One region of the [Enterobacter] lignolyticus SCF1 genome, then DNA from elsewhere that is predicted to be linked to it. Evidence: riboswitches for the same ligand, from Rfam matches in the RefSeq annotation. Region 1 holds a riboswitch; the other holds the start of a gene.
The links. Region 1 has a riboswitch for cobalamin ahead of btuB (TonB-dependent vitamin B12 receptor BtuB). Riboswitches for the same ligand answer to the same signal wherever they lie in the genome.
Positions count from the first base shown of each region.

Region 1 (4,187 bases):
GGGTCAGCGACGCGAGCCGGTCGGCGTGGAGGAGGACCTTTTGCCAGCGTTTGTCCAGCGCGTACCTCGCAAGCTCCCTGACCGGCATCGCCAGCCGCCGGGTTTGCCCGATGTCGAACGGGTCAAGCCAGCCGCGCTGTTCAATGAAGCGGTCAACGTCGGCGAGAAAGTGCGGGACGCGCTCGTCGACCAGTATCTGGCGCAGATGCTCGCGCTGTTCGTGCGCCAGCGCCTGCAGACGTTCGGCAAGCGCCTGAAAACAAGGTTCTTCGGGATGCCGCTGGCGCTCCCGCGCCACCAGGTCGCCGGCGATGACGTCAAGATCCCTGAGGCTTCCGACCTCCTGACCGAGCCAGCGCGCTTCATCGCCGAGGCGCTGCATTTCCCGGCATCGTAGTACAGGGCGAAAAACGGAAAAAACGCTGCGCAGGCGGCGCAGGCCGATGCGCAGCTGGTGCGGCCCTTCGGGATCGTCGCTCTGGAGCACAACGGAAATATTCGCGGCGATCTGGGCAAGGCATTCACGCAGTACGTCGCGTGCCGCCCGCTCTGCGCTCTGGTCTGCGCGGAGCGCGACGTCTTTTGCATTGCGGGGTGTTAGCGCCAGCCCGGTCAGGGTTGCCGTCGTGTCGTCGGTGGGGGCAGGTAGCTCAGTGGCATGGAGGTGACGCTTTTGCTTCATGGTGCCGGGTCCGTAACAAGTCACCTCCAATTATCGCTCATGGCGGCGGATTCGGTATCCGCGCGCCTGCTTTTTTTACCCTTTGCGCGTGAGCAGCACGCCGCACTCCATGTGATGCGTGTACGGGAACTGATCGAACAGCGCGAGGCGTTCAACCCTGTGCGTCTGGCTCAGCGTTTCGAGGTTTTTGCACAGCGTTTCCGGGTTGCAGGAGATGTACAGGATACGCGGGTAGGCCTGCACCATTTTTTCCGTTTCGCCGTCCAGCCCGCTGCGTGGCGGGTCGACGAAAATCGTCTCGCACTGGTAGCTTTGCAAATCGATGCCCTGCAGGCGGTTGAACTGCCGTACGCCGTTCATCGCCTGGGTGAACTCTTCTGCCGACATGCGAATAATTTGCACGTTATCAATATGGTTCGCCGCGATGTTGTACTGCGCGGAGGCCACCGACGGCTTGGCGATTTCGGTCGCCAGCACGCGGGTAAAGTTACGCGCCAGCGCCAGGGAAAAGTTGCCGTTACCGCAGTACAGCTCCAGCAGGTCGCCCGTGGCGCCCGTGGTGACGTCCTGCGCCCACTCCAGCATCTGAATATTCATGGCGGCATTCGGCTGGGTGAAGCTGTTTTCCACCTGGCGATAGATCATTTCGCGCCCACCGACCGGCAGCCGCTCGTCGATGTAGTCCCGATCGAGAGCGATTTTGGTCTTCGTCGCGCGGCCAATCAGCTGGACGTTGAGGTTTGCGGCCCGCAGCGCATCGCGCAGGCGCGTGGCGGCGGACTGCCATTCGTCGCCCAGCGCTTTGTGATAGAGCAGGGAGACAATCGCCTGATTGCTCATCGTGGTGAGATAATCCACCTGAAACAGCTTGTGACGCAGCACCGGCTCGTCTTTGACCCCGGCAATCACCGCCTTCATCAGCACGTTAATCAGCTGGCTGGCGGCCGGAAAGCTGTCGACGCGGATGCGCTGTTTGGTCGCCTGGTCGAAGATGATGTGGTAAAGGTCGTCGCCCTCGTGCCAGAGACGAAATTCCGCACGCATGCGGTAGTGGCTGACCGGTGAGCGGAACACCTCAGGAACGGGCGCGGCAAAAGGCGTCATCATGCTTTGCAGGCGGACGACTTTTTCCGCCAGCTGCGCTTCGTACTGCTCTGTCGGGAGGTGTTCGGGGGTCATGATGCTTCCTGAGTGATAAAGAATTACGCGGGGATTGTAGGGATTGTTCAGGGGATGTCCAGACTTTATGAGCAATAGCTGTCTGGACATCTATACGTGTCTAATTGTAGCATTCTGTTTCCGGTCTCCCAGGAGTGAAAAGGGAATCCAGTGCAAATCTGGAGCTGACGCGCAGCGGTAAAGACTGGCGGGATGATAAGTTGCAGACACTGCTTTGGAAGAGTGGGAAGTCTTCATCCATAACACGCCACCCAGCCCGAAGACCTGCCGGATTACGTCGCAATGGATTTTCATCATCGCGTGCTACTGATGAAACCGGCGGCATCCTTCTTATATTGTGGATGCTTTTACAATGATTAAAAAAGCTTCGCTGCTGACGGCGCTCTCCGTCACAGCGTTTTCTGGCTGGGCGCAGGACAGCGGCTCAGACACGATGGTAGTAACGGCAAATCGCGTTGAACAACCCATCAATACCGTCCTGGCCCCCGTGAGCGTGGTGACGCGTCAGGATATCGATCGCTGGCAGTCAACCTCCGTGGTTGACGTGATGCGTCGGTTACCGGGGGTCGATGTGGCGCAGTACGGCGGTCTCGGGCAGCAGTCATCCCTGTTCATCCGCGGTACTAACTCCAGCCATGTGCTGATTCTGGTCAACGGCATTCGCCTGAACCAGGCGGGCGTAAGCGGATCTTCCGATTTAAGCCAGTTCCCGATTTCTCTGGTGCAGCGTATCGAATACATCCGTGGGCCGCGCTCAGCGGTGTATGGCTCTGACGCGATTGGCGGCGTCGTCAATATTATTACGACCCGCGATCGGGACGGCACGACGTTAAACGCGGGCATCGGGACATACGGCTATCAGAGCTACGGCGGCAGCACGCAGCAGACGCTGGGCGGCAATACGCGCGTGACCGTGGCCGGGGATTACACCTACACCAAAGGGTTTGACGTGGTGGCGGAAGGGAATACCGGCGGGGTCGCCCAGCCGGATCGCGACGGCTTCATGAGCAAAACGCTGTATGGCTCCATTGAGCATGATTTTTCCGAACAGTGGGGCGCGTTTGTGCGCGGCTACGGCTACGACAACCGTACGGCGTACGATGGCAGCGTCTTTACGCCGGGCGTTCTGGTGGATACCCGTCAGCTGTACAGCCAGACCTGGGATGCGGGCCTGCGCTATAACAACGATATTTTCCATTCGCAGCTGACCTCCAGCTATAGCCATAGCAAAGATTACAACTATGACCCGAACCTGGGGCGCTACGACTCCACGGCGACGCTCGATGACGTCAAACAGTACAACCTGCAGTGGGCGAACTCGGTAGAGGTTGGCCACGGCAACATCGGCGCGGGCGTGGACTGGCAGAAGCAGAGCACGGAGCCTGGCACGAGCTATGTGACCGACGCCTATGATATCCGTAATACCGGCCTGTACATGACGGCGCTGCAAAAGCTGGGGGATTTCACCCTGGAGGGCGCAGCCCGCAGCGATGACAACTCGCAGTTCGGCCAGCACGGTACGTGGCAGAGCAGCGCCGCCTGGGAGTTTATCGACGGCTACCGTTTTGTCGCCTCCTATGGCACGGCCTTTAAAGCGCCGAACCTGGGGCAGCTGTACGGCTTCTACGGCAACGAGAATCTGAAGCCGGAGGAGAGCAAGCAGTGGGAAGGCGCGTTTGAGGGGCTGACGGCGGGCGTGACCTGGCGTGTGTCGGGTTATCGTAACGACATCGATAATCTGATCGACTACAATACCGACCTGCAGAAGTACTACAACGTCGGTCAGGCGCGCATTAAAGGTATTGAAGCCACCGCGTCGTTTGATACCGGCCCGCTGACGCATAATATTGGCTATGATTATGTCGATGCGCGCGATGCGAAGACGAACGAACTGCTCGATCGCCGGGCGAAGCAGCAGGTGAAATACCAGCTCGACTGGCAGGTGTATGACTTCGACTGGAGCATGACTTACCACTACCTGGGCACGCGCTATGATACGGATTACAGTACTTATCCGAGCCAAAAGGTAAAAATGGGCGGCGTCAGCCTGTGGGATGTGGCGGTGTCATATCCGATCACCTCTCACCTGACAGTTCGTGGTAAAATCGCCAACCTGTTCGATAAAGACTACGAGACAGTTTATGGCTATCACACTGCAGGACGAGAATACAACTTGTCGGGCAGCTATACCTTCTGATCCACGTCCCACCGTGCTGGTGTTTGACTCCGGCGTCGGTGGGCTGTCGGTTTATGATGAGATCCGGCATCTCTTGCCGGATCTGCATTACATCTACGCTTTCGATAACGTCGCGTTTCCGTACGGCGA
Region 1 is NC_014618.1:4,627,094-4,631,280, reverse strand. Features, by position in the region: gene ENTCL_RS21480 (CHAD domain-containing protein) at 1-682, opposite strand, end outside; gene trmA (tRNA (uridine(54)-C5)-methyltransferase TrmA) at 758-1,861, opposite strand; cobalamin riboswitch at 1,966-2,147, shown strand; gene btuB (TonB-dependent vitamin B12 receptor BtuB) at 2,214-4,058, shown strand; gene murI (glutamate racemase) at 4,003-4,187, shown strand, end outside.

Region 2 (4,187 bases), 2.1 Mb from region 1:
AAGTCTCCCGACCCTGGGAGACTTTTGTTATTGTCTTGGCAAGTTTCTGGTCATTTACAGAGGATGGTGATGACGCATGAAACGGTGGTTGTAAAATAATTGTTGTTTATTATAACAATGGATTAACTGAGGGGTTTTATCATGATTTCTGCGAGTACACTGAACTCAGAACTCATCAATAAAATCGCACAGGATTTTGCGCAAGCCACCAGTCTGGCGGTTGTGGTTGTCAATATTCACGGTGATGAAATTTCTGAACTCTTTAATTTCACGCCTTTCTGTCAGCTGATGCGGCAGCATCCTCAGCACAGTATCCGTTGCCGTATGAGCGATCGCTGCGGGGGGCTGGAGGCATCAAAATCAGACCAGCCCTGTATTTATCGCTGCCATGCCGGGTTAACCGACTTCTCTATTCCCCTCGTTATCTCTGGCCATCTGGTGGGGTTTGTGCTCTGCGGGCAGGTGCGTTTGCGTAACGACAGCGATGTCAGTCTGGTCGATATTCTGAACGTTGACGATCGCTGGCAGGCGGATCCCGAGCTGCTCAATGAGTTTCGCAATGTTCCGGAGATGGACTACTCGCGGGTGATGGCATCTGCCGATCTGCTAAAGCTGATTGTCGAAAACTGTCTGAAAAAACAGCTTAATTTTGTTGTCATCAAAGATACGCCGCAGCAGGCAGAGCCCGCGCGTCAGAACCGCGGACCCAACCCGCATGACGGCAAAATGAAAAAGGCATTGCGCTATATCGACGCGCATTTATCGGACGAACTGCGTCTGGAGGACGTGGCGTCGCACGTTTATCTTAGCCCGTACTATTTCAGCAAACTGTTCAAAAAATATCAGGGGATCGGTTTCAACGCCTGGGTTAACCAGCAGCGCATGGCCAGCGCCAGAGAATTGCTTTGCCACAGCGACTGGAGCATTGCCAGCATTGCGCGAAATTTAGGCTTTTCGCAAACCAGCTATTTTTGCAAAGTGTTTCGCCAAACCTACCAGGTCACGCCTCAGGCTTATCGTCAGCAGGCAACTGATAATTTACCTGCCGGTTCGGCCTGAGTAGCAATATTTTGTCATTGCCGATTTTTGATATCGTAATGCATTTTGAACATTATAAAATGAAAAAAAATGAAGTGGCGCGATAATTTGTCATAGCGCAATAAATATTGAGATTTTAAGTGCAATTAGCTGCGGTTTTTATTTTTTGTGATAAAGCACTGAGTCATTGAGAATGGCGTCAATTATTCTGGCGTGGAGTTTTATTCAGCGCATGCTTCATTTTTACGTATTTATCTGAGATGAAGAACGCGCCGTAAGCATTTAATTGCTGTTATGAGAACATACCATTTTCTCATAATGTAAGCCGACAGGTTTGGCACAATTGTGCCTGGGAAGGGGGTGAAAATCCCCCGCAGCCCCCGCTGCTGTGATGCTGACAACCCCGTGAAGACCACTGATCGCAAGATTGGGAAGGACGGGCGAGGAGGACGCTAAGCCAGAAGACCTGCCTGTCGGGAACGTTCAACAACTTCGGTGGGAAGTGGATTGCACTGGTACATACAGTCGAAAGACTGGGTTTACGTGTATCTATACACCCTTACCACCCTGAACAGGATCAGGGTCATGGCGGCAAAGCAGTACGCGTTTGTTCTGGCAGGCACCGGTAGCGGCTGTGGTAAAACCACGGTGACTCTGGGCCTGCTGAGTGCGTTAAAACAGCGTGGGCTACGCGTCCAGCCGTGCAAAGTGGGTCCTGATTATCTCGATACCGGCTGGCATACGAAAGTCAGCGGCACCGCTTCCCGCAACCTCGACAGCTTCATGCTTCCCGAACCGGTACTCAATGCGCTGTTTTGCGAGCACATGCAGCGGGCGGATGTTGCGGTCATTGAGGGCGTAATGGGGCTGTACGACGGTTACGGCACCGACCCGAATTACTGCAGTACCGCTGCGATGGCGAAGCAGCTTGGCTGTCCGGTGATCCTGCTGGTGGACGGAAAAGCGGTTTCCACCTCCATTGCCGCCACGGTAATGGGCTTCCAGCACTTTGATCCCGCCCTGAATATTGCGGGCGTGATTGTCAATCGCGTCAACAGCGAATCCCATTTTCAGCTGCTCAAAACCGCTGTCGAGCATTACTGTTCTGTCCCCGTTCTCGGCTATGTTCCGCGCGTGGATGGCGTCTCCTTGCCCGAACGCCATCTGGGGCTGGTGACGGCCCGCGAATCGGTCGCCGATAAGCGACCCTGGCTGGAGTTTGCCGCAACCCTCGAACGCACGCTGGATATTGATCAGCTGCTGGCGTTGAGCCTGCTGCCGGCCCTTGTGCAGGGAGCGTGGCCGGAACGGCCGGGTGAAGAGGCGGGCAGAGGCCTGACGCTGGCGTTAGCCGACGACGACGCCTTCAACTTCTATTACCCGGATAACATTACGCTGCTCGAACGCACCGGCGTCGAGATTATCCGCTTTAGCCCGCTGCGCGATAGCCGTTTACCTGATTGTCAGATGGTCTGGCTGGGCGGCGGTTATCCGGAACTGCATGCGGCGATGCTGGCTGAAAATACCTCCATGCTGGCAAGCCTGCGCGAGGCGCATCGGCGCGGCGCGGCGATCTACGCCGAGTGCGGCGGGCTGATGTATCTCGGCAGCACGCTTGAGGATGCCAATGGCGTCACCCATCGGATGGCCAATATCATTCCCGGCCACAGCAAAATGGGTAAACGGCTGACCCGTTTTGGCTACTGCGAGGCGCAGGCGCAGCAGCCAACGCTGTTAGCGGATACCGGCGAGCTGCTGCGTGGACATGAGTTCCACTACTCCGATTTTTCCCCTGAAACCCCCGCGGTGCTGGCCTGCCGTAAAGTACGCGATGGGCTGACGCTGCAGGCGTGGTCCGGCGGCTGGCAGGTGGGCAACGCCTTCGCCAGCTATCTGCACGTCCATTTTGCCCAGCGGCCGCAGATGCTTAACCGCTGGCTGGCGGCGGCAAGGGAGGCGCTATGACGCTGCTGGCATGGTGCGTCGCCTGGCTGCTCGACGTCATTATCGGCGATCCGCAACGCTGGCCCCACCCGGTGCGCTGGATTGGCAATCTTATCAATGCGCTACAGCGGGTGATTCGTCGCTACTGCCATAGCGACAGCGCGCTACGCATCGGCGGCGGCGCGATGTGGCTGGTGGTGGTGGGGATGACCTGGGCCGTGGCCTGGGGCGTGCTGGCGCTGGCGCGAACGATTCATCCGTGGCTGGGCTGGGCGGTTGAGGTATGGATGATTTTTACCGTGCTGGCCGGACGCTGCCTGGCGCGAGCGGCGCAGGACGTTGAGCGGCCGCTGCGCGCTGGCGCCCTTGCCGAGAGCCGCGAAAAGCTCTCCTGGATCGTGGGGCGCGATACCTCGCAGCTTCAGCCGGAACAGATCAATCGGGCGGTGGTGGAAACCGTGGCGGAGAACACCGTAGATGGCATCATCGCGCCGCTGTTTTTCCTCCTGCTGGGCGGCGCGCCGCTGGCGATGGCCTACAAAGCGGTCAATACCCTCGACTCCATGGTGGGCTACAAACATGAAAAATACCGGGCGATCGGTATGGTCAGCGCCCGGCTGGACGATGTGGCGAACTATATTCCCGCGCGCCTGAGCTGGCTTTTGCTGAGCGTTGCGGCGTTTCTGTGCCGTAACGACGGTTCCCGCGCGCTGCGCACAGGTTGGCGCGATCGCTACAACCACAGCAGCCCCAACTGCGCGTGGGCGGAGGCGACGGTTGCCGGCGCGCTGGGCATCCGGCTCGGCGGCCCCAACGACTATTTTGGCCAGCGCGTGGAAAAGCCGTGGATCGGCGACGCGCTGCGCCCGATTGCCGTAGACGACATTTCCCGAACGATTCGACTGATGTGGGTCGCTTCCACCCTGGCGCTGGCGCTGTTTATCGTCGCGCGCTGGCTGGCGGTTGGCGCGGCCTGAGGACAAAAGACAATGCAATACATCCAGCAGCCCCAGGCGATTGAAGCCAAAAGTTTTGACATCATCGGCGAGATAGTCCGCGAAACGCGGCCGGAGTACCGGTTCGCCAGCCCGCTGCACGAAGCGATCGTCAAACGGGTGATCCACACCACCGCGGATTTCGACTGGCTGGATATTCTCTGGTTTTCCGACGACGCGCTGGAGCGGCTCTGTGCGGCGCTGAGTCGG
Region 2 is NC_014618.1:1,886,116-1,890,302, forward strand. Features, by position in the region: gene pocR (transcriptional regulator PocR) at 142-1,059, shown strand; cobalamin riboswitch at 1,352-1,526, shown strand; gene ENTCL_RS08785 (cobyrinic acid a,c-diamide synthase CobB) at 1,624-3,003, shown strand; gene cbiB (adenosylcobinamide-phosphate synthase CbiB) at 3,000-3,959, shown strand; gene ENTCL_RS08795 (cobalt-precorrin-8 methylmutase) at 3,972-4,187, shown strand, end outside.
Region 2: it holds a riboswitch for cobalamin, as region 1 does, so the genes downstream of both, ENTCL_RS08785 (cobyrinic acid a,c-diamide synthase CobB) here and btuB (TonB-dependent vitamin B12 receptor BtuB) in region 1, are expected to answer to the same signal.